4 regions of the Shewanella sp. cp20 genome follow, and region 1 is predicted to be linked to each of the others. Evidence: predicted binding sites of a transcription regulator. Region 1 holds the regulator's gene; each other region holds the start of a gene.
What was found. The regulator LexA, encoded in region 1, represses DNA repair genes until DNA is damaged. The targets are predictions, from matches to a motif close to TACTGTATNNNNATACAGTA.
Positions count from the first base shown of each region.

Region 2: a site for LexA is predicted at 5,820-5,839, ahead of dinG (ATP-dependent DNA helicase DinG). Genes of this name have one in related genera too.
Region 3: a site for LexA is predicted at 2,903-2,922, ahead of recA (recombinase RecA). Genes of this name have one in related genera too.
Region 4: a site for LexA is predicted at 1,276-1,295, ahead of dinB (DNA polymerase IV). Genes of this name have one in related genera too.

Region 1 covers NZ_JPII01000019.1:174,837-182,504, forward strand. The annotation lists gene DB48_RS07715 (cytochrome c oxidase subunit 3) at 1-72, opposite strand, end outside; gene DB48_RS07720 (cytochrome c oxidase assembly protein) at 69-638, opposite strand; gene ctaD (cytochrome c oxidase subunit I) at 640-2,250, opposite strand; gene coxB (cytochrome c oxidase subunit II) at 2,260-3,825, opposite strand; gene DB48_RS07735 (cell division inhibitor SulA) at 4,224-4,733, opposite strand; gene lexA (transcriptional repressor LexA) at 4,730-5,347, opposite strand; gene yrfG (GMP/IMP nucleotidase) at 5,466-6,140, opposite strand; gene nudE (ADP compounds hydrolase NudE) at 6,236-6,781, shown strand; gene cysQ (3'(2'),5'-bisphosphate nucleotidase CysQ) at 6,835-7,647, shown strand; gene DB48_RS07760 (GNAT family N-acetyltransferase) at 7,640-7,668, shown strand, end outside.
Region 2 covers NZ_JPII01000017.1:357,664-365,331, reverse strand. The annotation lists gene DB48_RS06235 (TonB-dependent receptor) at 1-1,099, opposite strand, end outside; gene DB48_RS06230 (porin) at 1,869-3,080, opposite strand; partial or broken gene DB48_RS06225 (DNA polymerase II) at 3,314-5,700, opposite strand; gene dinG (ATP-dependent DNA helicase DinG) at 5,863-7,668, shown strand, end outside.
Region 3 covers NZ_JPII01000029.1:180,612-188,279, reverse strand. The annotation lists gene alaS (alanine--tRNA ligase) at 1-901, opposite strand, end outside; gene recX (recombination regulator RecX) at 1,218-1,670, opposite strand; gene recA (recombinase RecA) at 1,734-2,795, opposite strand; gene mutS (DNA mismatch repair protein MutS) at 3,126-5,693, shown strand; gene rpoS (RNA polymerase sigma factor RpoS) at 5,966-6,940, opposite strand; gene DB48_RS11920 (peptidoglycan DD-metalloendopeptidase family protein) at 7,018-7,668, opposite strand, start outside.
Region 4 covers NZ_JPII01000016.1:72,730-80,397, forward strand. The annotation lists gene bfr (bacterioferritin) at 177-650, shown strand; gene bfr (bacterioferritin) at 661-1,128, shown strand; gene dinB (DNA polymerase IV) at 1,319-2,398, shown strand; gene DB48_RS04275 (carbon-nitrogen hydrolase family protein) at 3,098-4,042, shown strand; gene DB48_RS04280 (hypothetical protein) at 5,119-5,448, shown strand; gene DB48_RS04290 (hypothetical protein) at 5,710-6,462, shown strand; gene DB48_RS04295 (hypothetical protein) at 6,897-7,475, shown strand; gene DB48_RS04300 (GFA family protein) at 7,594-7,668, shown strand, end outside.

The sequences.
Region 1 (7,668 bases):
GAGGCCGACGGCACCTATGATGGGCCAGGCGCTCTGGGCGGGGACATAGTAGTGTTCATGTTTGCTTGTCATTTCGCAGCTCCTTGCTCAACATCACCTACGTACCCCTTGTCGGTGATGTTGTATAGCGTATAAGAGAGGGTCAGTGTCGAGATCTGCTCGGGCAGCTCGGTATCGACGTAGAAGATCAAGGGTAATTGCGCATCGGCATTGGCTTCGAGTCTTTGCTGGTTAAAGCAGAAGCACTCCGTCTTGTGGAAGTAGGCCGCGCCCTGTCCCGGTGAGACAGAGGGGATCGCCTGTCCGACAATCTGCTGTGCCGAGAGGTTCTTGGCGTGAAACTGAGTACGGACCACCTCACCCGGATGCACCTGAATACGTTTCATCTCGGGGGCGAAGACCCAGGGCATATCTTTCTGAGTCTGAGCCATAAATTCGACCGTTACCGTACGACTGGTGTCTATGGTCACCGCCTTATATTCGGCGGCGGTCGATTGCGTCTTACCATTGATGCCTAATTTTTCACATAGCACATCGTATAGGGGCACCAAGGCGAATCCGAAGCCAAACATGCCCACGCAACCTAATAGTAATAGGCCGATCAGCTTACGGTTGGAGTACGCCTTAGTGTCCGTCATGCTATTTCACCTCGGGTGGTGTCGAGAATGAATGGTAGGGGGCCGGGCTCGGCAGGGTCCACTCCAGGCCCTCGGCGCCATCCCACGGCTTGCTGGGAGCCGCCTCGCCGCCGCGAATGCACTTGATCACCACCACCAGGAAGATCAGTTGCGACAGGCCGAAGGCGAAGCCGCCGATAGAGACAATTTGGTTCACATCGGCAAACTGAATCGAGTAGTCCGGAATACGTCTCGGCATGCCCGCCAGCCCCAGGAAGTGCATGGGGAAGAAGAGCACATTCACCGAGATGACGGAGCACCAGAAATGCAGCTTGCCGAGCTTCTCGCTATACATGTGTCCCGTCCACTTAGGCAGCCAGTAATAAGCCGCCGCCATGATGGAGAAGATGGCGCCCGACACCAGCACATAGTGGAAGTGAGCCACGACGAAGTAGGTATCGTGGTACTGGAAATCCACCGGCGTGATGGCCAGCATCAGCCCGGAGAAGCCGCCTATGGTGAAGAGGATGATGAAGGCCAGCGAGAACAGCATGGGGGTCTCGAAGGTAAGCGAGCCGCGCCAGATGGTGGCTACCCAGTTGAATACCTTCACCCCGGTCGGTACGGCGATAAGCATGGTGCAGTACATGAAGAAGAGCTCGGCGAACACAGGCATCCCTGTGGTAAACATGTGGTGCGCCCAGACCAGGAACGAGAGGATCGCGATGCTGGCGGTGGCGTATACCATGGAGGAGTAGCCAAACAGCTTCTTGCGGCTGAAGGCGGGTACTATGGCCGAGATGATGCCGAAGGATGGCAAGATCATGATGTAGACCTCGGGGTGGCCGAAGAACCAGAAGATATGCTGGAACATCACAGGATCACCACCGCCGGCGGCATCGAAGAAGCTGGTGCCGAAGAACTTGTCAGTCAGTACCATGGTGACCACACCGGCGAGCACTGGCATCACGGCGATCAGCAGGAAGGCGGTGATCAGCCAGGTCCAGACAAACAGTGGCAGCTTCATCCAGGTCATGCCGGGGGCGCGCATGTTAACTATGGTGACGATCACATTGATGGCGCCCATGATGGAGCTGATCCCCATGATGTGTACCGAGAAGACAAACAAGGCCGTACTGTCCGGGCTATAGGCCGTCGACAGCGGGGCATAGAAGGTCCAGCCAAAATTAGGGCCACCGCCCTCCATAAACAGCGAGCTAATCAGGATCGCAAAGGCGAAGGGCAAGATCCAGAAGCTCCAGTTGTTCATGCGCGGCAGGGCCATGTCTGGCGCCCCTATCATCATAGGGATCAGCCAGTTAGCTAGGCCGGTAAAGGCTGGCATCACGGCGCCAAATACCATGATCAGACCATGTACCGTGGTCATCTGATTGAAGAAGTTAGGCTCCACCAGTTGTAGACCCGGTTGGAATAGCTCGGCACGGATCACCATGGCCATGGCGCCGCCGGTTAAGAACATGATGAAACTAAACCAGAGATAGAGGGTACCGATATCTTTATGGTTGGTGGTAAACAGCCAACGTTTTATTCCCGTGGGGTGCTCCTCATGGTGGGTTGAATGTTCGCCAATATGAGTGGCATCCATATCTGCTTCACGCGTTATTGCATTCATAATGCCTTCCTATTGACCTGCTTGATTGACGTCTGTTGCCTGAACCATATCGCCTGTGTTGTTACCCCAAGCGTTGCGCTCAAAGGTGATCACCGCAGCGAGTTCCTGAGGCGTTAACTGGCTGGCAAAGGCCTGCATGGCGGTACCCGGCTTGCCGTGAAGCACTATGTCGATGTGGTTATCAACCGGCCCTGTGGCGATGGCACTGCCCTTTAGTGCCGGGAAGGCGCCCGGCAGACCCATGCCTGTGGCCTGGTGGCAGGCGGCGCAGTGGCCGAGGTAAACCTGCTCGCCCTTAGCCATCAGCTCATCCATGCTGAGGTCGTCTAAAACCACTGCTTTAGCGTCATCATTAGAGGAGGCCGGCTCGGTTGACTCGGTCGTTGTGGCTGCTGGTGGAGGTGTCGGCTGGGCCGTCTCAGCATTTGTACCGGCATCTGTGCCGCTCTGTGCACCTGAGCTTGCCTGGTTAACGTCGGCTGCCTGAACCATATCGCCGCTGTCGTTGCCCCAGGCATTACGCTCGTAGGTCACCACGGCGGCAATTTCTGTGGCGGTCAACTGCTGCGCGAAGGCCTGCATCGCCGTGCCAGATCGACCGTGTAGCACCACAGAGAGGTGATCGGCGACAGGGCCTTTTATGATTGGGCTACCGATGAGCGAGGGGAATACACCCGGCAGGCCGGCGCCATTTGGTTGGTGGCAGGCGGCGCAGCGGGCCATATAGACCTGCTCACCCTGGGCCATAAGCTCGTCTTTCGATAGGGTCTTAGACAGGGCGGCCTGAGCCTCGGCGGCGGCCGCATTGGCCTGGGCCTCCTGTTCTACAATCCAGTTATCGAAATCGGCTTCCGAGAGTACCTGCACCACTATGGGCATGAAACCATGGTCTTTGCCACAGAGCTCGGCGCATTGCCCTCGATAGATGCCGGGCTTGTCGATACGGGTCCAGGCTTCATTGATAAAGCCTGGGTTTGCATCTTTCTTCACCGCGAAGGCGGGAACCCACCAGGAGTGGATCACATCTTCTGAGGTCATCAGGAAACGGATCTTACGATTGACCGGTAGCACCAGGGGTTTGTCGACTTCCAGCAGGTAGTGTTCGCCTTTGTCCTCCTTGCCCTCTATCTGTTCTCTGGGAGTGGCGAGTAGGCTGTAGTAGCTAATGTCTTGATCGAAGTAGCTGTAGTGCCATTTCCATTGGGAACCTGTGATCTTAATGGTGAGATCGGCATTGCTGGGATCTTCCATGGCGATCAGTGTCTTGGTGGCTGGGATGGCCATGAGGATCAAGATGACAAAAGGCACGATCGTCCAGGCGATCTCTACCTTAGTGCTCTCATGAAAGTTTGCCGCGACGGCACCCTTAGAACGCCTGTGGTTGATGATGGAGTAGATCATCACGCCAAAGACGACCAGGCCTATGGCACAACAGATATAGAGAATCGTCATATGCAGGCTAAACACCTTATTACTGATCTCTGTGACCCCTGATGTCATATTCAGGGGCATATCTGCTGCGAGTATGGTGGGCGTAAATAGCAACGCCAGCAAACAACACAACACTTGCTTCACTAGACTTCTCCTCTGTCAATTGCGAAGGCAACTACAAAGAAGAGCCACACAGTATGTCTCGGCTCTATGCAAACTCTTCAGTTCCCAAAAAAGCAACGATGACTTCAAAGTGCGTCGGTGGTGAAACTCTTGTTCTGTTGGTGGTGACCACGCTTGCACTTACGGCTGAATATATCAGACCAATTTCAGCTTCCGTGGGCGAGGTGTTACAGGATTATTTTCGCCGCTCAAGCCGACAACCAAATTGTGCGATATAACAAATAATCGTTGATATCTATTACTAACTTAATGGCTGTTTAAATATTGATCAAGATCACTTTTATTTTATTTTGCTAAACAAAACAGACACAAAAACGCCCCTTGCGGGGCGTCTGTATGGAAAGGTAGTGCGAGGATGATTAGTGTAGCGAGCTAAACAGATTCGAGGGCTGACCGCTGCGATCCTCTTGGGAAAACGGGCTGGCAGGTAAGTGACCGTTCGCATCTTCGATCACTACCCCTAATGCGCGGGTATTCTTGGCGACGATCTGCAGGCGACGACTATCACGGGCATCCAAGGTTTGCGCCCAGCAGATCACCGCACTGGATGTACCACTTGTGAGGGCTTTTTCCATCGCCCACAGAGTTTCGACCTCATCCTTGGTGTGCACAAGTAATATACGATCCATGCGAACACCTCCGTCGGCCAGCATCTGTTTGTAGCCTATGTTTGGCGGGCTGATCAGCACCACCCATTGCCCCTGCTGACTGAGTCTGGCCAGTTCCGGAGTGAGGGCCTGGAGCTCCTGTTTGCCCTGAGTCGAACTTGCCGTCGTGGAGATAGTGTTTCTATCGCCGCGCTTAAGCGAGCTGTCGAGATCGACCCACAGCCCTGGATGGCGTGGCGCCATGCCCATGAGGTTGTTCATTGCCAGTCTCCATTTCGAATAACGCCAACGGCCAGGCCTTCGATACTCAGGCTCTGAGTGGTGAGATCGACGACGATAGGGGAATATTCTTCGTTTTCTGCATGAAGGAATACGGTGCTGCCGCGCTTCTCGAAGCGTTTAACTGTGACATCGTCTTCCACACGGGCAACAATGATCTGACCGTTTCTGGCCTGTTCGACCTTATGTACTGCCAGCAGATCGCCTTCGAGAATGCCGATATCTTTCATACTGTCACCCTTGACCCTCAGCAGGAAGTCGGCGCTGGGGCGGAACATGCTTGGATCAACCTGATAGTGTTGCTCCACATGCTCCTGAGCCAGGATTGGCTCACCGGCGGCGACCTGGCCAATGAGAGGCAGACCGAGATCTTCAGGCTCTTCCTCTTGGGTCAGCTTAATGCCGCGTGAGGTGCCGGGCATGATCTCGATGCAACCTTTCTTGGCCAGCGCCTTGAGGTGTTCCTCGGCGGCATTGGCACTCTTAAAGCCTAAGCGACGCGCAATTTCCGCACGGGTAGGCGGCATGCCGGTGTCGGCAATATTGCGTTTAATCAGATCTAAAATCTCGGCTTGTCTCGGGGTTAAGGGTCTCATGATTAATCCTGTCTTTCCATACAGTACCTGTCAGTATATACAGTATTTTATACAGTGCAAGTATTAACCAGATATTCTGTCAGTCTCATCAAGCGATTAGCGCGTAAAGCGCAGGCGGCTAGTCTCGTTGAGCCTGTTCTAGGGAGACGAGTAGATGATGGTAATCGTCGATGGCCGGGAAGTCGGCAAACTGCTTGTGCGGCTTCTGGCTGTCGGGGTTCTTGATCCCTAGCTGATAGCCGACGCCGGCTTTTTGGGCCGCCAGTAGAATGGGCTCACTGTCGTCGATAAACAGACAGCGGCTGGGATCCAGGGAATACTCATTAAACAGGTGACGCCAGAACTCGGGATGCTCCTTGGGATAGCCGGTCGTGTGGCTGGAGAGCATCTCGTCTAGCCCGCTAGCCAGCTCGGTATGTTTGAGCTTCAACGCCAGACTGTGGGGATGGGCGTTGGTGACTAAGATGCGTCGCTTGCCGTATTTGGCGAGCGCGCCGAGAAAGGGCATGCTGTCCTGACGCAGCTGGATCCTGTCGACCAGGGTGTGATGCAGCGCCAGAATGTCCAGACCCAACTCCTGTTGCCAATATTCGAGGCAATACCACTCCAGGGTGCCGAAGACCTTGGCATAGGCACTCTCTACCAGTTGCTGGGCCTCGGCCGGTGGGATCTGCCGCTGCTGACACAAGGCCTGAGGCACCAGGCTGAGCCAGAAGTGGTTGTCGAAATGCAGATCCAGCAGGGTACCGTCCATGTCTAACAATACGGTGTCTATCTTATTCCAGGGAAACATAAAGGTCGTAAAAAAATTCCTTGGTTTGAGTTGTGGATTAGGCCCATCATAGTAAGATTGAGTGGTTAAGCAAACGCCATTTTTCAGGAAGTTCAATGTCGGACAAAAAGCCGCAGATCCTACATGCCGAAGTTGTTGCCCAGAGCCGTCTGTTTCAGATAGAGCAGGTGCATTTAAAATTTTCGAATCAGGTTGAGCGTCAATATGAGCGCATGAAGGGTAATACCCGCGGCGCCGTGATGGTGGTGCCTGTGCATGGCGAGGAACTCCTGTTGGGACGCGAATATGCGGCAGGCACCCATAGTTACGAGTTGGGCTTCCCCAAAGGCTTAGTGGATCCTGGGGAGACCCATGCCCAGGCGGCCAACCGAGAGCTGCAGGAGGAGATCGGCTTTGGTGCTCGTAAGTTGACCCATCTGATGGAGCTGAGCCTGGCGCCGGGCTACTTTGCCAGCAAGATGCAGATCTTCGTTGCCGAGGATCTGTACGAGAGTCGATTGCAGGGTGACGAGCCCGAACCCATAGAGCTGGTGCGTTGGCCATTGAGCCAGTGGTCTGAGTTGTTATTAGAAGATGACTTTTCCGAATCTCGAAGCGTTAGCGCCTTGTTTTTGGCACAGAAACATCTAAAACTAAAGTAGTTAATCCGAATTATCATATTAGGCATTGCCAGATGTAGGCTGTTGGAGTTGTGATGAAGCCAGAAGAGTATGTTGAGCAGGCGATTTCGATTGCCATCGAGGCGGGAGAAGCCATTAAAGGGATCTACCTCGAGGGCAGTTTTGACAAAGAGGTGAAATCCGACAATACCCCGGTGACCTCTGCCGATATCGCGGCCCATAAGATCATCGCTTCCCAGCTTAACAGTCTCACCCCTGAGATCCCGGTTTTATCCGAAGAAGATGCCGATATCCCCTATGTCGAGCGCGCCGACTGGCAGCGCTACTGGTTAGTCGACCCCCTAGATGGCACAGGCGAGTTTATTGCCGGTAGCGGTGACTTCTCGGTGATCATCGCCCTGGTCGAGCACAATCGCCCTATCATGGGCGTGGTTTATGTGCCTATGACGGGCGTGGTCTATTACGCCATTGCGGGGCTGGGCGCCTATAAGCGCAGCAGCAAGGGCGAGGTGCGTATCGCCAGCAAACAGCTCACCACAGACGATGAGCCTTGTTTGCGCCTGGCGGTGAGTCGTCGTCAGGATCCCCAGTCTGTATTGAAGCTTTTCAATCATCCTAAACACTGCGAGCTAGTGGTGCTGGGCGGTGCGGCGCTTAAGAGCTGTCTGGTGGCAGAAGGCCGCGCCGACTGTTATGTGCGTATCGGTCCCACGGGCGAGTGGGACACGGGCGCGGCGCAGATCATTATCGAAGAGGCAGGCGGCCAGGTGATGGATCTCGAGCTACAGCCACTGAGTTATAACGAGCGTGAATCCTTGGAGAATCCCAACTTTATCGTCGTGGGATCGACCCACCTGCCATGGGACGAGCTGTTAACCCGTGAATAATCTCCCTCATATTTCTATCAA
Region 2 (7,668 bases), on a different contig from region 1:
GGTTATCAGCACTCATACTTTCCCATGCAGCTGCTGGTGGTGCATAACGACCAAAAGATTTATTCTGAGTAACCATGACACGACCAAACCACTCAACATCTTCAGCGATTTCATAGTTAGCATCTACATAAACAGTGTTACGATCAACAGAGGCTTTGTTGTAAGAAACATTACCGTATGCGTACATACAGTACTCAGAACCTTCACTCCAGTCAGCATCGGCAGCAACACGCTTAAATACGTTGTCACCATACGTAGCTGCTAAGTCATCACAAAGTAATGACGCTTGAGCTTCAGAGAAATCTGGAGCAAGTACTGTAGCACCAAAGTAAGACCAACCATCAGTCTCATTGTATGCCTGAATTACGCCGTCGCCATCTAGGTCTTTCATCCATGGTGCAGTGTATTCACGATCTGCATCAGAGATACCCTTACGGTCTTGGTGGTCGAATGCAAAGGTAATGTTACCCTTATCCATTTCATAACCGGCAACAACAGAGAATTCTTTACTTGTCAGGCCACCGTCACGCTCACGCGAACCACCACCAACGTTGAATTCAACACCTTGGAAGTTCTTCTTCATGATGATGTTAACAACACCAGCAATCGCGTCAGAACCGTAAGTTGAAGAAGCACCGTCGGTTAGAATCTCGATACGCTCAACCGCCGCCATAGGAATAGCGTTAAGGTTAGCTGAAGCACCACCTAGAGTAGGTGACCCTGGGAAACGCTTACCATCAATCAATACGAGAGTACGGCTTGAACCAGCACCACGTAGGTTGATAGTTGCTTGAGACTGTGCAGAGCTACCTGAACGCTCAGAGAATGAACCAAATGAGTTTAAGTTACTGTTACGTAGCGCATCAGCTACTGTAAAGTTACCTTCAACTTTCATATCTTCTGCAGTGATGGTTGTTACAGGCGATGCACCTTCAAGATCACTACGCTTAATGCGTGAACCAGTAACTTCAATACGTTCAACTTTATCTGCAGCTTGCTCATCTGCCGCGAATACTGCTGGCGCAGTAAATGCCGTCATAGCTGCACCGCTAACTAGTGCGAAACGCACTGAATTAGCTAATAAGCTGTTCTTATACATGTTGTTTCTCCCTGGACTTTATTTTTTATTTTTTTGTGAAAGTAAACACAAATCAACACTAATCGTTACACTTGTGCACATTCGCCAACAAATAGAACCACATGTGAAACATTTAATCAACAATAGCATCACTATTTTCACAGATTTAATTGGTGACCGCTCAATTTGTAGACGACAGTCACAATAAGTCAGGTTTTTGTTAGCAGGAGCAATTCGACAGTTTATGTACAAGAATCCCACGAATTAACTATAAAGACAGATAAGACAAAAGATTAATCACAATAAAAAACAACAAGATAATGATTTGAATATATTTAACCACCCAACAGGCCATACTAAATTAAGAGAGTGTTTAATTAGGTAAAATCAAACTAAATAACGGTAAGATGTTAAATGTCTGTAGCTGTAACAAAGAGGCTTAATTGTAAGTTCACGCTGCTCATTGGGCAGAACTCATATTTTCACGTAAAGAATTGATTACAAATTAAGCAACCAGTGAAGATTAAATCGCTGTCTCCTTTCGGAAAAGCCTATTCGGCCATGACGCACTATCGTTAAGAGCAGACAATGAGGTGAAATGCTAACGCTAAAATAGACACATCTTCGCCATAGTGAACAAAGAGACTCAAGTTAAATGGTAAGGCAAACTAATACTGGATTATCGCCCCGATCCTTAACGGGAAAAACTTTTTGACTGAACATAAAAAAGCGCCCTATAGGCGCTTTTTTGTTGGCTTATTCAAGCTTTCATTTCTACTTACAGTAATTATTACAGCGTGTAACGAATACCGATCGCTACACCGTCTTCTTCTAATTTCGCCTGGGCCTCAGCATCGGCACCGTCGAACTCACTGAAGTCTTTACGGCCTTCAACATAGAGTACTGTGTTGGCATCCCATACATAATGGAGACCGACCACAACGAACTGACGCTTGAACGAAGAATTAGGATCGACATTGTTTGGTTGAATCACATAGTCCTTACCCGCATCTAAGACATTGTAAGAAACAAAGGGACGGAAGCCGTTATCAAACTTGTACGAGAACAGGGTTTCGACACCGTAAGAGTCTTTGATCAGACGACCCAGGTTATCGGTATCATGGTTCTCGTTTTTGTTGAAGTTAGCCGCGCCATAGAAACCTTCACCGTCCCAGTTACCCCAGGTCGCACCAACACCATAAATCACATCTATGGCGGTGATCTGCTCAGAGGTCTTTCTGAAGGTGACATCAAACTCACCACGGTTGATACCAGCGGTGACAGAAAGTTTATCGTTTACCTGGTAGGTAGCAGAAGCACCATAGGTGTAATCGTACTCAACTTCCTCTGAATCTAACACGGGATCTTGGCTGTCCCAGCGCTCTTTACAGTCTGTCGGCAAGTTAGGATCTGCTTCGCAGGTATAGAAGGTATCGTGCTTGAGCTGCACCTGAACGGCAAAGCTTAGATCGCCAATGCTGTTACGGTACTGTACAATCTTGTCACCACGACCCACACCGTTTACCGCGCCATCGGCCTTGTTGTAGGTATATACACCCGCAGCATTACCATCCCATACGAAGCCATAGTTGGTGTTATAGACGACGTCATACCAAGCACCCCACTGCTTACCTATGGTCAGGCTACCATAGAGATCATGGGCAATACCGACATAACCTAAACGGTTGTTAAGAAAGTCACCGCTCTTAGATTCGAAGTTACTCTCGCTGCTGTATACGATTTCGCTGTTACCGAATGGGTTAACTCCCCACTCCAGCTTAGTGAAGGCCTTCCAGCCGTCGCTCATCTCACGAGTAAATCCAAAATTGATCCGTGATGCACCGTTAACCACTTCAGTTGAACCTTGAGTGTTAATAACACGGGCATCAATAAAACCACCAATTTCTACCGCATTTTTATCGTCTTTATAGATCTCGATAGCGGATACAGCGGGGACAAAAATGACAGCCGCTAACGCTGTTGCTATTACACTCTTCTTCATCTGTTTGTCTAACCTTTTGTTATGTTCAGTCTGCTTTATCTTTTTGTGCTACATTCCGTTGTTTTATTTCGTTCCAATTTCAGCTAAAGACTAGCAAAAGATTAGCATTCCCTCAAAGACGAATATCACAATAACGGCGCTATTTTTCACCAATTTAACTTAAGAATTCCCGAAATCTCAGACTTTACACCAAGCATTAACAATTCATCACTATCTCAACAACCAGAAAACAACTAAATTAACGACATTTGCTTGGCCACAAGATTATTGAAACTAGTGTTTAAAATTGAAAGTATGGGATCAGAAATAGGCGCTATCTGTTTATCCAGATAATATTGATAATCGATCTTTCCAAGACGATGCTGTACAGGTTCAGCACCATTTTGAGTCATCAGATAACTTATCTTTTCGCCCCGTTTACCATGGCTATCATCTCCGCTTCGCTGACACCAGAGGGTCGCTGCCTTAACGTGAGGCGATGACTTTGCAGTATAGTCTTCTATGTTGCGCCTAAGGCGTTTGGAGAAGATTAATTTATCGTCCAGCTCGCCCTGCTGCAACGCCTCGACGATCTGCTTTAAATAACCGAGCACATCCTGCTTGGCAAAGAGCCGATAATAAAGCTCGGCCTGCACCTCGCGCGCCAAGGGGCTCCAGTCACTCCTTACCTGCTCCATCCCCTTAAAAACCAACTTGAGACTGCGGTCATCCTGCTGGTACGCGCCGACATAACGCTTCTTAGAACCCTCGGTTGACCCCCTCAATGTCGGCATAAAAAACTGCTCGAAGTGACGTTCATATTCAAGCTCTAGGTAACAGTCTAGCTTAAAGTCCTGCTTGAGCTTGCGTCGCCATTTTTCGTTGATCGATGCGACAAGTTCCCGCGCAAAGGCATCGATATCACCAACGCGCTCTGGCGACGAGATATGCACAAAGGTCGAATCGGTATCACCATAGATGACGGTCAATCCCTCTGCTTCAATCCATTGCTTGGTCTGTTTCATGATCTCATGGCCCCTAAGGGTTATCGAGCTGGCTAGGCGCGCATCGTGAAACACACAGCCGCGAGAACCCAGCACCCCATACAGGGAATTCATGATGATCTTTATCGCCTGGGAAAGGGGCGCATTGGCATCGCGCTTCGCCTGCTCCCGCTTGGCCGACAAACTGGCGATAAGTTCAGGCAGGATGGGAGAACTACGGCTAAACTGCGCCCCGAGAAAGCCGGGGACGGTATCGCTCTCTGCTTTGGAGCCTTTTGCACCTTCCTTTAATCCTTCCACCAGTCCCTTAGGATCGATGAGAAAGGTTCTGATGATCGAGGGATAAAGGCTCTTAAAATCGAGCACCAATATGTGCTCATAGAGACCGGGTTTAGAGTCCATCACATAGCCACCCGGACTCTCTATGCCATCGCTTATCGGCACACTTGGCGCCACATAACCGGCGCGGTGCAGATGCGGCAGATAGAGATTATTAAATGCCGCCACCGAGGCGCCGACACGGCCAAGCTCTAAACCTGTCAGGCGAGAGCGTTCCATCACGAAGGCCAGCAGGTCCGTTTTTTCGAAGATCTCCCACACCAGGCGACAATCGGTAATATTGTAGTGGGCCAGCGCCGCCTTATCTTGACGAAACAGCATCGCTATCTCTTCTGCCCTATGGCTGACATCATGAATCGCCTTGCCTTCACCAAGCAGTTCCCTGGCGACAGACTCCAGGCTAAAACTCTCAAACTGATAAAAAGCCGCCTTTAACCAATCTATGCCATCGAGCACCACCCGCCCGTGCAAGATTAAGGTCTCCGGCCGATACTTGTTGTCGACACGCCACGAAAGCTGCGAACCCTGCCTGCCCAGCGTTAGCGGAATATTGAGCGCCTTGGCCCTGCGATACAAAAGTCCAGGTCAAAGGTGATTACAGCCCAACCTATGATGATGTCGGGATCATGCAGCCAGAACCAGTCCAACAAGGCCTTAATAAGCGCCGCCTCATCTGCCACAAGCTGAAGATAGTCTGGCGGCGACTCACACGCCTCCCCTACCATAATCACCTGTTTGTAGGGCTCGCCGCTAGCCGATTGTCCATACAGACCCACGCTAAAAAGCTCGCCATCCATCGCACACTCGAAATCGAACGAAACCACCGACAGCTTAACCGCTAAATCGCTGCGTCTGGCCCGCTCGGCGATCAAGGTGGGGATCGTCTGCGGTTCACTCAGGCAAGGACTATGGGAACTATTCAGCCAGCGGCCGATAAACTCGACGTCTAATGCGATATAGCGCTCGATAAGATAGCGTTGCTCGGCCCTGAGCTCAGACTCATACAGGGCGATCCCCTTGTCAGTAGCCACACGGCTTAGGTGTCTAAAACTCTGATTATTAGCAAAATAGAGCGCGCTGACCGGCTCGTCGTCGAAGGTGGTTAAATTAAGCGCCTCGCTGCGTAAGCCACTCTCTTGGTTGCCATCGAGCAAGCGTAACTCATCCTGAGTCCGGCAAAAGCAGATCCGCTCGCCGTGAGGCACGATCACCCGCAGCGGCCCGTCGGCCGTACAGAGGTAATAATGTAATTCGCTGCCTAGGTGGTGACGGGTTAAGATCCGTCCCTTTACACTCAAAACAGGGGTGTTCAAATCATGCAAGCTTTACTGTTTTCCAATTTAATTCAACACATTAGGATTGTTGACGACAAATAAGTCGTGAATTCCTCACATCAACTCTTCTTAGGCTATGTAATCACTGTTATTATGTACAGCATTATTTGCCAGACATAAGCCTTCATGTTATCTGCCGACGTTAAAACCCAGATCCGCACGATTTACAAAGATATTGCCGCCGCCCTGCCTAACTTCAGATCGCGTCGGGAACAAAATTATATCGTCGCAGAGATCTCCAAGACACTTGCGGGTGAATATGACAAGCACAGGCGTATCATAGTGGTCGAGGCTGGCACTGGCATAGGTAAGTCGCTGGCTTATATCTTAGGCGCGATTCCACTGGCATTGGCCAGCAAAAAAAAGGTCTGTATCGCCACGGCAACGGTTGCCCTGCAGGAGCAGCTGCTCAATAAGGACCTGCCCTTCTTCTCCAAGCAATCTGGGCTTAACTTCACCTTCGGTCTGGTAAAAGGGCGTCAGCGCTATGTCTGCCTCTCCAAGCTAGAGATGCTGATCGGTGGCGATGACGGCACACAGATGGCCATGTGGCAGACCAAGCCCGACCATAGTCAGGTCGAGCTACTGCAAAAACTGCTCAAAGATTTTCATGAGGGTCGCTGGAACGGCGAGCGCGATACCCTCTCTCAGCCGCTACCGGATCATCTGTGGCAGCAGATCGCCTGCGATAAACACAGCTGTCATCGACAGCTCGCCAGCCACAGGCACTGCCCTTTCCATAAGGCCCGAGAAGATGTCGACACCTGGGATGTGCTGATCGCCAACCATAGCCTGCTATTTGCCGATCTTGAGCTGGGCGGCGGTGTGATTCTGCCCGACCCGGAAGAGCTCTATTATGTGATCGACGAGGCCCATCACCTGCCGTTGGTGGCTAGAGACTTCTCGAGCGCCCAAGCCACTCTGAGGGGCGCCATTGACTGGCTGGAAAAGGTCGGCAAGACCAGCGCCAAACTGCAAAATCAACTCAAGAGCAACCACATTATTGCCCCCGCTCAGGCCATGTTGGATCACATCAACGATCTCACCAGCCTGCTTACCAGCGTCGCGCAATATTGCGATGGCCAGGCGGCAAAATTTGATAACCCTGAGCGGCGCATCCGCTTCGAGCACGGCAAGCTGCCAGCAGCGCTCACCATGCTGGCCGAAAACCTGGCTACCGCATCCAGCAGCGCCCTCAAGCAATTTAACAAGATGCTGGCCCTGCTCAACGAGGCGATTAAGGATGGCGAACTGCCTAAGCACCAGTCAGAACAGCTACTGAGTGAGACAGGCTTCATGTTGCAGCGCCTTGAGAACTTGCAGAAGCTGTGGAAGATGATGGCCAAGGAAGACAGCGCCAAGGGCGCCCCCATGGCCCGCTGGGTAGAGCATCTTGTGGGCAAGCAGAGTGACTATCTGTTTAATGTCTCCCCTATCGAAGTGGGTTATATGCTCGAAACCCTGCTGTGGGAGAAGGCCGCCGGCGTGGTGCTCTGTAGCGCCACCCTGAGGGCACTCAACAATTTCAATCACTTTACCCATCAGGTGGGGCTCTCCATCAATGATGGCAGTCGCTATCTTGCCATGGACAGTCCGTTCGACTTCCAGCAGAACGCCACCCTCTATCTGCCCAAGATGCAAACCGAACCCACGGACGATCGTTATACCGACGAGCTGGCGGAGCAGATCCTTACCCTTATCGATGGTGAGATGGCCACACTGGTGCTGTTCGCCTCCTACTGGCAGATGGAGAAGGTGGCCGATCTGGTCCGAAGCAAGATTAAGTCGCCGCTGCTTATCCAGGGTGAGGCGTCCCGTCAGCAGCTGCTACAAGATCACAAGACACGCTGTGACAATGGCGAGGTCAGCATCATCTTCGGTACCGGCAGTTTCTCCGAGGGTCTCGACCTTCCCGGTGACTACCTGACCAAC
Region 3 (7,668 bases), on a different contig from region 1:
TTGATGGCATTACGCCATCGGCAACCAAGAAGGCACAAGAACGGATGTGATCGGCGACGACGCGCAGCGACTTGTTCTCCAGGTCGGTAACGCCCAATATTTCGGCGGTCTTCTTGATCAGTGACTGGAAGATGTCGATCTCATAGTTTGAGTGCACGCCCTGCATGATAGCCGCGATACGCTCTATGCCCATACCTGTATCGACCGAAGGCTTAGGTAGCGGATCCATGGTGCCGTCGGCCTGACGGTTGTACTGCATGAATACGATGTTCCAGATTTCGATGAAGCGATCACCATCTTCTTCAGGTGTGCCAGGACGGCCACCCCAGATATGCTCGCCGTGGTCGTAGAAGATCTCGGTACAAGGACCACAAGGGCCGGTATCGCCCATCTGCCAGAAGTTGTCAGAGGCATATGCTGCCCCCTTGTTATCGCCGATGCGGATGATGTTCTCGGCCGCTACGCCAATCTCTTTGTTCCAGATCTCGAAGGCTTCATCGTCTGTCTCATAGACGGTGACACACAGACGCTCTTTTGGCAGCTTGAGTTCTTCGGTTAGAAAGGTCCAGGCAAAACGAATCGCATCTTGCTTGAAATAATCACCGAAGCTGAAGTTACCCAGCATCTCGAAGAAGGTATGGTGACGCGCGGTGTAACCGACATTATCTAGGTCGTTATGCTTACCGCCAGCGCGCACACAGCGCTGGGCCGTGGTGGCTCGAGTATAGTCACGCTTGTCTTCCCCAAGGAAAACATCTTTAAACTGGTTCATCCCTGCATTGGTAAATAGCAAGGTGGGATCATTGCCAGGTACCAGTGAACTGCTGTCCACAACCTGGTGACCGTTTCTGCGGAAAAACTCCAAGAAAGCACTTCTCAGCGCTGCAGTGGTTTGATACATGAAATCATCCTGAATTTGATTATTTTAGCGATGAAAGCAAAAGGTTCACCGACGATGCTCAGTTAGCCCAGCATTATAAGCAGTCTATGGGGGAACAACCAGAGGTTTAGCCGAGGATCCCCAAAGAAACCGTAAAAAGCCTCAGTTTCCATTGGGTCTGTTAGCTATAGAGCGAGGATGACTTTCAGGCTATGACTTAATCCTAGTCTGAAACATTGCCTGGGTCATAATCAGGGCCATTGTGTGAGTCATTGCCTGATTCATAGCCTGCGCCTGAGCCATAGCCATTGCTTAGATAGTCGTCAGGGAATTGGTCTTAATCTAAGTCGGGGTCGACCTCTAAGGCATAGGCGACCTGATCGAAGCCAAAACCTTGGGAGAGAAGATAACGCACTCGCCTGGCGCGGTCTTTCTGATCTTGAATAGGGCCGCTAGCGGCATACTTCTTGGCGGCTTTCTGCCTCGCCAGCTCGAACCAGTCACAATCGCTCTGATTGAGGATCGACTCGATAACCTCTTTAGTCAGTCCCTTCTGCGACATGGATTGACGAATCTTATTATGACCATGACCTTTGGCGATATGAGAACGCAACAAGAGTCCGGCAAACCTGGCGTCATCGAGATAGCCCTGGCGCTCACATTCGCCTAGCACCGCTTCGATCTCGCCGTCGAGAAAGCCTTTCTGATTCAGCTTACTCTTTATCTGATAGCGGGAATAATCGCGGCGGGCCAGCAGGCCCACCGCAACTTGCATCGCCGACATGGTCATGAAAAAACCAAGGTCATTGCAAAGCCTGAGTCATCAAAAACCGATTAGCTGAAACGGGCCAGCTTAAAATACTTCACCGGTTTCCAGATCGACATTCTCATCGCCAGTGGCCGACTCGGCAACCACTTGACCAGCACCCAGCAGCATGGCGCGCAGCGCCTGGTCGATTTCGGCAGCAATCTCTGGGTTCTCTACCAGGTACTTACCGGCATTAGCGCGGCCCTGGCCAATCTTGTCGCCCTTGTAGCTGTACCAGGCACCCGACTTTTCGATCAGCTTGTGCATCACACCAAGGTCCACCAGCTCACCGGTGCGGTTAATACCTTCACCATAGAGGATCTGGAACTCCGCCTGCTTAAACGGTGCGGCAATCTTGTTCTTCACCACCTTAACGCGGGTCTCGTTACCGATAACCTCTTCACGGTCCTTGATGGCGCCCGTACGACGAATATCCAAACGAACGGAGGCGTAGAACTTAAGGGCGTTACCACCAGTTGTGGTCTCAGGGTTACCGAACATCACACCAATCTTCATACGGATCTGGTTGATGAAGATCAGCAAGGTGTTAGATTGCTTTAGGTTACCCGCCAATTTACGCATCGCCTGACTCATCATACGCGCGGCTAGACCCATGTGAGAATCACCGATCTCGCCTTCGATTTCCGCCTTAGGCGTCAGGGCAGCTACCGAGTCGACGATGATCACATCCACAGCACCAGAACGCGTCAGTGCGTCACAGATCTCAAGGGCCTGCTCGCCAGTATCGGGTTGAGAACACAGCAGGTTATCGATATCCACACCCAGCTTTTGCGCATAGATAGGGTCCAGCGCGTGCTCGGCGTCGATGAAGGCACAAACCTTACCTTCGCGCTGAGCCGCCGCAATCACTTCCAGGGTCAAGGTTGTCTTACCCGAAGATTCAGGACCATAGATCTCGACGATACGACCCAGTGGCAGACCACCGGCACCTAATGCAACGTCCAGCGACAGAGAACCCGTTGAGATAGTCTCAACATCCATAGAGCGGTTTTCACCTAGCTTCATGATAGAGCCTTTACCAAACTGCTTCTCAATCTGGCCAAGAACCGCGCTCAGGGCTTTCTCTTTATTCGCATCAATCTTCATTCTGCTTTCCTCTCAATCACAGACGCTGCGCTGTGGGGTATCCGTTAAGTTAAAGCCCGCAGACGGTTTCTGCATCGCTTTAGGCTGTCTCAATATGAAACCTAGTATACTGTACAATCATACAGTATCAAGTACTGTATGCGATTATTTTTGCCTAAGCTCTGACAAAGCCAGCTAAATGCCCCAAGGCGCATTAGCACTAAATTTATCCAAACAGGCAGGATAAATGCGCAACCGCCATCAATTTATTGTTAGTATTGAGGCCATTCATTCTGTGCTAGCCGCGGGGCTATGACAGACATTTTTGTAGCAGGATACCTTGGTTAATTCATGAACGCCGTCGATACTCAACATCTTGAAAAGCACACCCCCATGATGCGTCAATATCTGACGCTGAAAGCCGAAACACCCGATATGTTGCTTTTTTATCGTATGGGAGATTTTTACGAGCTCTTCTACGACGATGCTAAACGCGCATCTGAGCTGTTAGGGATCTCCTTAACGGCCCGGGGCAAGAGTGGTGGTGACCCTATCCCCATGGCGGGCATTCCCTACCATGCGGTAGAAGGCTATTTGGCTAAGCTGGTGCAACTCAGGGTATCTGTGGCTATCTGCGAGCAGATAGGTGACCCTGCCACCACTAAGGGACCGGTGGAGCGAAAAATCGTTCGCATCGTCACCCCTGGCACGCTTACCGATGAAGCCCTGTTGCAGGAGAGGCAAGACAACCTGCTTGCCGCCGTCTATCACGGTAAGGTTGGCTTTGGTTACGCGACCCTGGATGTCTCATCTGGGCGCTTCGTGGTTACAGAGCTGGCCAGCAAAGAGGCACTGGAAGCCGAGCTACAACGCACCAATCCGGCAGAGCTGCTCTACAGCGAAGATTTCAGCGAGCCGGCACTGATCGCTTCGCTTTCGGGTAAGCGTCGCCGCCCCGAATGGGAGTTCGACTATGACACCAGCTACAAGCTGCTGCTGGAACAGTTCGGCACCAAAGACCTCTATGGCTTCGGCCTAGGAGAAGTCAGGTTGTCGCTGCAGGCAGCAGGCTGCCTTATCCAGTATGTGAAAGATACCCAGCGCACCGCCCTGCCCCATATCAACGCCATCACACGTTTCAATCAATGCGACAGCATAGTGCTGGACGCGGCCACCCGAAAGAATCTGGAGCTGACCCGAAACCTGCAGGGGGGCAGCGATAACACTCTGGCCTCGGTACTGGATAACACGGCAACTCCTATGGGTAGCCGCATGTTACAGCGCTGGATCCACGAACCGCTGCGCAACCACAACATCATTCGTGCCCGTCACGATGCTATCGACGAGCTACTGGACAATGGTTATCACGAGAGTCTGCATGAGCAGCTAAAAGCCCTGGGCGACATAGAGCGTATCACGGCGCGTCTGGCCATTCGCAGTGCCCGCCCCCGTGACTTTGCCCGCCTGCGTCAGGCTCTCGCCCTATTGCCCGAAATACAGCAACAGCTAGCCGATTGTCACAGCGCACATCTGCGTACCCTGTCACAATCTATCGGCGAGTTTCCCGAAGAGCATGCCCTCCTGAGTCGCGCCATCGTCGACAACCCGCCTATGCTGATCCGCGACGGTGGAGTGATTAAAGAGGGCTATCATGCAGAGCTGGATGAGTGGCGCAAACTCAGCCAAGGCGCAACCGACTACCTTGCCGAACTCGAGGCACGCGAGAAGGCCGCCACAGGCGCCTCGACCCTGAAAGTTGGCTACAACAGGGTGCACGGCTATTACATCGAGGTGAGTCGCCGCGAGTCAGATCTGGTTCCCATGAGCTATCAGCGCAGACAGACGCTGAAGAACACAGAGCGTTATATCGTCGCCGAGCTCAAGGAACATGAGGAGAAGGTGCTTTCCAGTCAGGGCAAGGCACTGGCACTGGAGAAACAGCTATGGGAAGAGCTGTTCGATCTCTTAATGCCACGTCTACATGAATTACAGGCCTTTGCCCGAGCGGCCGCCGAACTCGACGTGATCACTAACTTTGCCGAACGCGCCGAGCAGCTCGACTATCACAGGCCGGAACTCACCGCCCAGAGCGGCATCCATATCGAGGCGGGCAGACATCCCGTGGTCGAACGTGTCAGCCAGTCGCCTTTTATCGCTAACCCGGTGGCACTAAGTCCGGCGAGACGCATGTTGATTGTGACCGGCCCGAACATGGGCGGTAAGTCGACCTATATGCGTCAGGTCGCACTGATCACCCTGATGGCCCATATCGGTAGCTTCGTGCCGGCGCAGAAGGCCGCCATCGGCCCAGTGGATCGCATATTTACCCGTATTGGCGCCGCGGACGATCTCGCCTCCGGCCGGTCGACCTTCATGGTTGAGATGACGGAAACCGCCAACATACTGCATAACGCCACGCCGCAGAGTCTGGTGCTGATGGACGAGATTGGCCGGGGCACCTCGACCTATGACGGCTTATCGCTCGCCTGGTCGGCCGCCGAACATCTGGCGCAGAACTTAAAGTCGATGACTCTGTTTGCCACCCACTATTTCGAACTGACCCAGCTACCCGAGCAGATGGAAAATGTGGCTAACGTACACCTTGACGCCATAGAGCATGACGACACCATCGCCTTCATGCATGCGGTGCAGGAAGGCGCGGCGAGTAAGAGTTATGGCCTGCAGGTGGCGGCGCTCGCCGGGGTACCGGCCAAGGTGGTACAGGCCGCCAAGCACAAGCTGCATCATCTCGAGAGCCGTGACAGAGAGGAGGGCCAGCCCGAGCTCAGACAGGCTCAGCTGAGTCTCGCCATGCCTGAAGCCTCGAAGGCACTAGACAGATTAGACACCATAGATCCCGACAGCCTTACCCCGAGACAGGCGCTGGATCTGCTCTATGAGCTCAAACAACTACGTTGATTAAATACAGCTGGTTAATTAAATACAGTTAGGTTAATTAAGTCTAGACAGCAAAAAGCGCACCTCTAAGAGATGCGCTTTTTTTAATTCTGGGGTCGGCTCTTCATGAAAAAGGTTTACACCTTAGGGCGCTTACCGCAACTTTTCTCAACAAGACGCTAGCACTGCTCATCGACCTTCTGGCCATCATACGGCCTGTTCAACCAGGCGACGAATTCAAAACGGCGATAAGTACATTAAATCAGCCCTTAAGCCTACACCCCGATACACACTTATACTCTGAAGATAGCTTCTACCGATAGTCCTTGTGCACTGAGCAGATCTCTTAACCGTTTCAGGGCTTCCACCTGGATCTGGCGCACTCTCTCACGAGTGAGACCTATCTCCTTACCGACATTTTCAAGCGTCGATGGCTCATAACCTAGCAAACCGAAACGACGGGCAAGCACTTCTCTCTGCTTGCTGTTCAGCTCGTCTAGCCAGCGCACGACAGACTTAGACATATCATCGTCTTGCACCTTGTAATCCGGGCCCACGCAATCATCATCGGCTAAAACGTCCAGCAGTGCCTTGTCGTTGTCACCACCCAGCGGGGTATCGACAGAGGTGATACGCTCATTGAGCTTCAGCATCTTACTCACATCGCTACTGGGCAAGTCTAACTGTTCGGCGATCTCTTCGGCGGTAGGCTCATGATCTAGCTTGTGCGCGAGTTCCCTAGCGGTACGAAGGTAAACGTTGAGCTCCTTCACCACATGAATAGGCAGGCGAATGGTACGGGTTTGATTCATGATCGCACGTTCTATGGTCTGGCGGATCCACCAGGTAGCATAGGTTGAGAATCGAAAGCCGCGTTCCGGATCGAACTTTTCGACGGCGCGGATCAAACCTAAGTTACCTTCTTCAATCAGATCTAATAAGGCTAAGCCACGATTGTTATAACGACGTGCAATTTTTACGACGAGTCTGAGATTACTCTCAATCATACGGTTGCGAGATTTTTCACAGCCTTTTAGGGCCTTACGTGAGAAATAAACCTCCTCTTCCGCACTCAATAGGGGGGAAAATCCAATTTCACTTAAATACAGCTGAGTGGCATCTAAGTTCTTTTGTAAGTCATCTTGTACTTGCTGTTCTAGTTCTGCTTCTTTCAAAACCTCCTTGCTGTTGGTAACTGATAGATCAGACTCATTCTTAGACAAGTCAACCAAGGGCTCCGCCACGGCGGTAGATTGTTTACGACCCATAATATACTCTCCCAAATTTTACATGCTAATTTACTGCACTTTACTGTCCTCCAATTGCCAAAATGGCGCCTATAAAATTATGATTTAGGCAAAAATTTAAGTGGGTCAACGGATTTGCCGTGATACCGAATCTCGAAATGCAGCATCACTCTGTTGGTACCCGTTTGTCCCATTTTCGCCACCGTTTGTCCCGCGGTAACGAACTGCTTCTCTTTTACTAAGATCTTATCGGCATGGGCATAAGCACTGAGATAGTCATCGCTATGCTTAATGATCACCAGATTGCCGTATCCCCTTAGTGCATTTCCCGCATACACCACTCGCCCATCGGCGGCGGCCTGAATGCGATCGCCTCGGGATCCTGCGATCTTAATCCCTTTATTACCTTGCTCCTTGGTAGAGAATGTGCCGATCAACTTGCCTTTAACAGGCCAATGCCAGCGCTGAACCTTCTTGGGTAGGGTGCTACTGGGCTTGTGGATAACCCCGTTAACATTTTGTTGACCAGTTGTTACAGCGTACGCAGATTTATCGCCCCGATCAAGCGATTTTTTCACCGGTGCCGTTTTACTGGCAGCCACCTGCTGACTAGGTTTAACTGTTTGTTTAGGTTGATTTTTAACTGTGTTTTGCTGCGTTTTTTTGCTCGATACCTGAGTGCTACGCTGGGTTTTGCTATTTGTAACAGCGTTTGTCGATTTTAGCTTTAAAACCTGTCCTGGATAGAT
Region 4 (7,668 bases), on a different contig from region 1:
TCGGCTATCGTCCTTAACACTCTGGATTCATTGTCTTTAATCATCTTGCTAATCAAAGCGCGAATGAGAATGATTTTCTTTGGTAACTGATTGAAACTTAATGTTTATTTGTAATTGGGTGAAAATTGCTCTAGGCTTAAATATTGATTTAGATCAAATCTTACTAAGGAGATCAAATGAAGGGTCATCCGAACGTCATTCGTCAGTTAAACAAGATACTGACCTTCGAATTGACGGCCATTAACCAGTACTTTTTGCACGCACGCATGTACAAGAATTGGGGTCTGGAAGAGCTCAACGAGAAGTGCTACAAGAAGTCGATCAAAGATATGAAGCATGCCGACAAGTTGATCGAGCGGGTGCTGTTTCTCGAGGGGCTCCCTAACCTGCAACAACTTGAGAAGTTGCGTATAGGCGAGAATCCCGAGGAGATGTTGCAGTGTGACAAGACCATGCTCGAAGAGCAGCTGGTTGAGCTGCGCAGTGTGATCGCCCTGTGTGAGCAGGAGCGGGATTATGTGAGCCGTGAGATCCTCGAAGACCTGCTCGAAGATGAGGAGGAGTATCTGGACTGGATCGAGGCCCAGCAAGATCTCATTAAGATGACAGGAATTCAGAATTACCTGCAGTCGCAGATAGAGTCGGAATAGGGAGAGAAGAATGAAAGGCAATCAGGAAGTGATCGACACCCTCAATAAGCTGCTCACCGGTGAGTTGTCGGCGATGGATCAATATTTCGTCCACGGCTTGATGTATGAAGACTGGGGCCTTGACGAGCTGCACGAGCGTATCTCCCATGAGTCTGACGACGAACGTGAACACGCCAAGAAGCTGGTACAGCGCATCCTGTTCCTCGAGGGCAAGCCGGATGTCGCCAGTCGCGAGGCGCTGAACATAGGTAAAGATCCCCAGGAGATGTTGCAGAACGACCTCAACTACGAGTATCAGGTGGCGGCTAACCTGCGTGAAGCCATCGCCCTGTGCGAGGAGAAACAAGATTACGTCTCACGTGAGCTGCTAGAGGTGTTACTGGAAGAGACCGAATCTGACCATATGTACTGGCTAGAGAAACAGCTAGGCCTCATCGACAAGATTGGCCTGCAGAATTACCTTCAGTCTAAGATGTAAGCGGCCCAAGGCGCGCCGCGTCATCTTAGCCATCCAAGATGAAATCGAGACAAAGCCACCTTAGGGTGGCTTTTTGCTGTCTGTCATTCAATGCCTTATTGGCTGCTATTCGAGCTTAGGCTATCAACCGCTCGGGAAGTGATTGAATACTGTTTAAATGTACAGTATTCTTGGCGATGGAGGTATTAAGGTGAAAAAGATTATTCATGTAGACATGGACTGCTTCTTTGCGGCGGTCGAGATGCGTGATTTTCCCGAGCTTAGGGGCAAGCCCATCGCCGTGGGCGGACGCAGCGATCGCCGCGGCGTCATCAGCACCTGTAACTACGAGGCGCGCAAGTTTGGTGTGCGCTCGGCCATGGCCTCCGCCTATGCCCTCAAGCTTTGCCCGGATCTCATTCTGGTACCCGGGCGCATGTCAGTCTACAAGGAGGTATCGGCGCAGATCCGTGAGGTGTTTGCCCGCTACACAGAATTAATCGAGCCGCTGTCGCTGGATGAAGCCTATCTGGATGTCAGCGATTGTACCCGGCATCAGGGCTCGGCCACATTAATTGCCGAGGCGATTCGTCGGGAGATCTTCGAGGCTACCGGACTCACCGCCTCCGCCGGTATCGCACCGGTGAAGTTTCTGGCCAAGATCGCCTCGGATCTCAACAAGCCTAACGGCCAGTATGTGATCACTCCACAGATGATCCCCGAATTTGTGAAGACCCTGCTGCTGATTAAGATACCCGGCGTCGGCAAGGTGACGGCCGCTAAGCTGGAAGCCATGGGGCTCAACACCTGCGCCGACGTGCAGGCCTGCAGCCGTCAGAGTCTGGCGGAGCGCTTCGGCAAGTTTGGTGGCGTACTTTACGACAGGGCGCAGGGAATAGACCCCCGCGGCATCTCCCCGCATAGGGAGCGCAAATCGGTAGGGGTAGAGACCACGCTCGCCAAAGATATCTATACCTATGAGCAGTGCCAGGCGGTGATGCCCCAGCTTATCCAAGAGCTGTCTGGGCGCATCGGTCGCAGCGCCAAGTCGCGGCGCATTCATAAGCAGGTGGTTAAGCTTAAGTTTGATGATTTCAAACAGACCACCATAGAGCAGCGTAGCGACGAGGTATCGGTGAAGCTGTTTTACGACCTGCTCAGCCAGGCACTGGAGCGCCGTGCCGGCCGCGGTATTCGCCTGCTGGGGGTCTCCGTCGGGCTCGAGAGTGAGCTTGCTCATGCCGGGCTGGATGAGGCCGAGCATGGTGCGCAGATGGATCTCGGGTTTTAGCGCACCTTGAAATGAAGGCTAGACATTTCTTTTTTGAAGTAGCCGCTGGCTGCATTGTAACTTTTTGGCGAATTTAAAGGGTTAACCTTAATGGTTATCTATCACCTGCGGTGGGCTTATGTGCAAACACTATTTTGGCTAGCCACGAGCACTTCCATGTGGGCTCTGCGAAATCTAACTGATTTTTGTCCCAAAGTGGGTTGGCCTTGGAATGAAGGTTTGACATTCCCTTAGTTTGCTTGATTGTCATTTGGCGATATCCTCATCTGTTAAATGAGTTGAGGGTCATGCCTTCACTCCTATCTAACGCCTGCCCGGCGAGGGTTGTGCAGATACGCCTGTGAGACGGTGAGTGAAGCGCAGCTTCGTGCTCACGAACGAGAGGCATGGATGCCGAACTGGCATTTAAATACGGATGTTATTTGAATAAGTCCCTTTAGACTCTGCCGAAACATCTGATGTTAATGGACTCACGAATGCCGCGGTGACATGGATGTCAAAGAGTGGTCCTGTTTCGGAAGCTCACCGACGTATCTACACCGGGTTATCTATCTCTTCGATTAGACCTTTTTTATTTCCAACAGTTTGGCATAGATTGCTTTTGGGGCTTGGGTCATCTGAGGGGGGGATTTTACGAAACTTGGGGGTGGGCAAACTATACTGAGGGTTACCTCCATTCCTGATGAAAAGGATTGATCTATGAAGAAGGTAGCTATCATTCAAGAGGCGCCTTGTGTGCTGGACAAGCAGGGCACTATTGCCAAGGCGGTGGCCCTGATAGACTCGGCATCGGCTCAGGGATCTGAGTTGATTGTTTTTCCCGAAGCCTTCATTCCCGGCTACCCGGCATGGATCTGGCGCCTCAGGCCGGGCGGCGACTGGGGGATCTGTGAAGAGTTACATGCCAGGTTACTGCAAAATGCCGTCGACCTATCGTCGGATGATCTTGAGTCGCTGCAAGCGGCGGCTAAACGAAACGCCGTCACCCTCGTCTGCGGCATTAACGAGAGAGACAATGCCAACAGCCGTGCCACCCTCTACAACTCCCTCGTCACCATAGATCCCCAAGGTCAGATTGTTAATCATCACCGTAAACTCATGCCGACCAATCCCGAGCGTATGGTCTGGGGGATGGGGGACGGCCATGGATTGAATGTGGTCGATACCCCTGTGGGCAGAATCGGCAGCCTAATCTGTTGGGAGAACTATATGCCCCTTGCCAGGTACGCGCTCTACTCCCAAGGCGTAGAGATCTATATCGCGCCGACCTACGATAGCGGCGCGGCTTGGATAGGCACAATGCAGCACATCGCCAGAGAGGGTAAGTGCTGGGTGATATCCTGTGGCGTCGCCCTAGAACGGCAGGACCTCCCGGATGATTTTCCCGACGTCGACCGGCTCTATCCGGCCGATGAAGCCTGGATCAATCCTGGGGACTCTGCGCTGATTTCGCCAAGCGGTGAGATAGTCTCCGGGCCGCTGTCGAAAGAGAAAGGCTGCTTGATAGTGGAGATCGATGCGCAGCAGGCGGTGGCCGCCAAACGCGCTCTGGATGTGGCCGGGCACTATTCACGGCCTGATGTGTTTGAGCTGAGTGTAGATAGGACCCGGCGCGCCCCGACGGTTTTTAAGGAAAAGAACTAGCCGTTTCTTGTGGGTTTAGTTTTGTGAGGTCTAGCTTTTAAAGGGATTAGCTTTTATGGCGATTAGGTTTTAGCGTCGCACTAACGCTTAATTGTAATCCTAGTGGGCTTGAATGCGTTTATCTGGTGGATTGCACGACTTTCCTCATTGCTGCTAGGTTGAGGGCTTATCTTACTCATCACCTTTGGTGGACGTCGTTTGCCAGTTGAAGCTTGTATCGCAATGCTTGTTGGAAAGATGCTTGAACCCCACCGCTTCATTGCAACCTAACGCCTGCCCGGCGGGTGCTGTATATGGAAGTAAGAATGTCGTGATCACAGGGTCAGTGATGCTCCCGATATCAGGCCGACATTTCCCATATCCCTATGGGTCTGATGTGAAAGAACGACGTATGTACAGATACGCCCGTGACACGCTGCGCGTCTTTTGATCTGCAGGGATGTTGGAGAGGTAATTGAAAGTTGTACCTTCATGGTTATCTATCACCTGCGGTGGGCTTATGTGCAAACACGTTTTTGGCACGCTGTGAATATATCCCTATACGCTTCATGGCGGCGTCCATGCCGCCGAGAGCCAAAAACGTGTTTACACTGGATATCCAACGTCTCTTCGATTTAGCGGTATTTTGGTACGAGTAGCAAACCTAAAGGCTGGGTTATTTGTGCCCAAAATGAGTTAACAAGTTGTCGGTGGGCCAGTAACAAATCGAATTTCTGGCTTAGAAGTTTTCATCGCTAAACCCGCGTGATGCAATCCACTCCTCCCTATCAAAAAACTGGATCAGTATACAGTCATATTAAAATCATTCGGATTTTGAACGATTTTCGTTCTATGCTCGTGCGCATTTTCTCATTTAAGGTAAAATTTATATCTTTAAAATCAATTGCTTAGGCTATTTATTGAATAGATAATAGGTTTGGAAAACGCGCATGCGCGTTTTCCCAGATGGATTACTTATATGAAAAGCGGCAATATGCTGATAAGTTCATTACATACAGATAGTTAACTGTGCTCGTTTTCACTGGCCCAACGAGGTAAACGCGCATGCGCACTAATAAAATGTTATGTAGCTAGATATGAATCGAACAGAAGCATTAGAACAAATAGTAACTTTCGGGACCGATAGAGAAAATGCATATTCTGCATTAGCAAAGTATGGCTTCGACTCAGAAGTCGAATATTTTGTTGTATCTAAATCCGTTTTAGAGAGCGTACTTACTATGTATCTCACGGACCAAATTACTGCTGATGAACTAGAGCAATGGGCAAATTTTGTGGAGTGCAGAGCTGACTTAAACTACGAAGCAATTGAGGATTATATTTATGCCATTGCTAACCCGTACTTAGTTGGTGAAATTAATAAAGACAAAATGCGTAAAATGGTTCAAGTATTAAACGCTACATAACAAGCGCATCAAGTGATGGGACTGCTAACGCTTGGCTTAGTTCCGCTTCGCTTCACAAGTATAGCCAAGCATTATCAGCCCCTTATTGCGGGCGTTATGCCTCAATCATGAGTTGACACATTTGGCGGAACAATTGAAAATGCAAGTGGACCTGTCGTCTAATTTGGAAAGGCACCACTCTTTGAGTGGGATCCCGGTTCGATTCCGGGTAGGTAAAGAGCATTTTCAGCAAGTGTTTTTTACCTACCTTGGATTGGATGAATGCTAGAACAAGATAGACTTGATGTCTTTGCTGCCCAAACAGAGAACGTTAGAGCTTTGGAGCAGGCATGGAAGCACATTAACAAAACCATCAATGCTGCTTACTCTAGCGGCGATAATTCTACAGCTGAAATTCACACCAAATTGCTAGCTCAAGTCTACTGTGCATTCGCTGAAGCTGTATTCTCGAAAGTAATCCACACACCTGATGGACTGACCCTCGATGAGATTTCACAAGTAAAATATCGAGGAAAGAAAAATATCGTGGATGCTTGGAAAAAGTGTGTCGAGCTATCTCTTCAAAAAGTTCAAGGTAAAAGTAGTGGTCATGTCGCTAACACGCGTCAAAAAATCGAGTCATTGATAGACCATTATATTTATGATCCTAGCCTTCTGAGAAACAAGATCGCCCACGGTCAGTGGAAGGTCGCACTTAATTCAAATAACACTAAGGTCAACTCAGCTTTAACCACAAAGGTTCAGGCAATTTCTGTTGTTGACCTTTACCGACATAAAGAAGCTTTTCAAAGCCTATTTCGCATCGTTGAAGACATTATCGAATCTCCTAATAAAGCACACCATAGGGATTATTGGTCTCATATAACTGAGTTTGAAGAATCTCAGCGCAAGATGGCTAGTTGGACTATCGAAAAAAAGATTGCCTCATTAAAAGCAAAGAAGGAACATTTTAAACACGCCAAAGGCATAACAAGTCAAAGTAGCCAGACGCAGCAGAGCTGCGCCGCTGTTTGAAGCGTTATACATTTACAAGGAGGTAGCACATGAAGTGTCCACATTGTTTCGAATCAGTAAGCGTATTTTCAAAAGAAATGAACAAATTTGGCAAATCTAAAGTTTGCCCAAAATGCACTAAACCCATCCAGTTATATGTAAGCCTAAAATGGGTGGCAATATTATTCATTCCGGCTGTAGTCAGTGCTCTTTTGATCAAACCGCTTTTCATAAATGTAGGCCTAAGCGGTTCTTTAGCTACTGGTTTAATGTGCGGTTTAATGGTTCTATTGTGTATGCGACTTAAGGTGCCAAAGGTTAAAGTAAATGCATAACAAGTTGCTTAGTTTCGTTTCGGCCACAAAACGCGTGGCCTCCACTGGACAGCCTACATTGCGTTTCGGCTGCCCATTAGCAAAGCGTTAGCTGCCATGTTTAACAGCAAGGATGTTTTTATGAAAAAGCTTATTTTAATTTTTTGTTTGATTGCCCACACAGCGAGTGCTCAAACTCTTTTTCCAAGCGAACATGACACACCTGCCGGTAAAGCTGAATTAAACTCATTTTTAGTGCACTGTGGTGATGATTGTTATTTCACTATGTTCTTAAAAGTCCAAAGACTAGATTTTGAATCGTCAAATGAATCAGGGGCTATGTATCGGGTTTGGAACGAGAATAGAGACCAATATATTCTATTTGGTATTGACGCAAATAAAGATAAAAAAGAACCTCAAATTACCATCGTATCTTCTAAGGATGGTAAAAAGCACATTCTAGGAACATCAGAATTGGGGGCATTCGAGGGATTTAGGTTTGAATGGAAAGATGGATTTTACGAGTTAAAAAACCTAAGAAGTGTTCCTTATGAAGGCTATTCAAAAATAGAAGAGAGTGGATTAGGATTCAAAGGGGATTTGGACTTTAAACCACATTCTATCGAATATCTATTTTTAGGGGCTAAGCTTACCCAGTTTGTGGATGCTACTTCGCAAAATATTAATCCTGAATGGAAAAAGGCTGGTAGTGGCAGCTAACAAGTGACTGTGGTGTTTAGTCAAGATAATCTGCCTTTGCGCAGCATGGCTCCTTGTTTTTAAATGCGCTATTGAGGAGTAGAATGGCGCTAGCGTTTTACAACCAATGGAGATGGAAATGGAGTATCCGGTGAAAGGGGCGTGTCAGTGTGGCGGTGTAACTTATGAGCTGCATTCGGCGCCTTTGATGGTG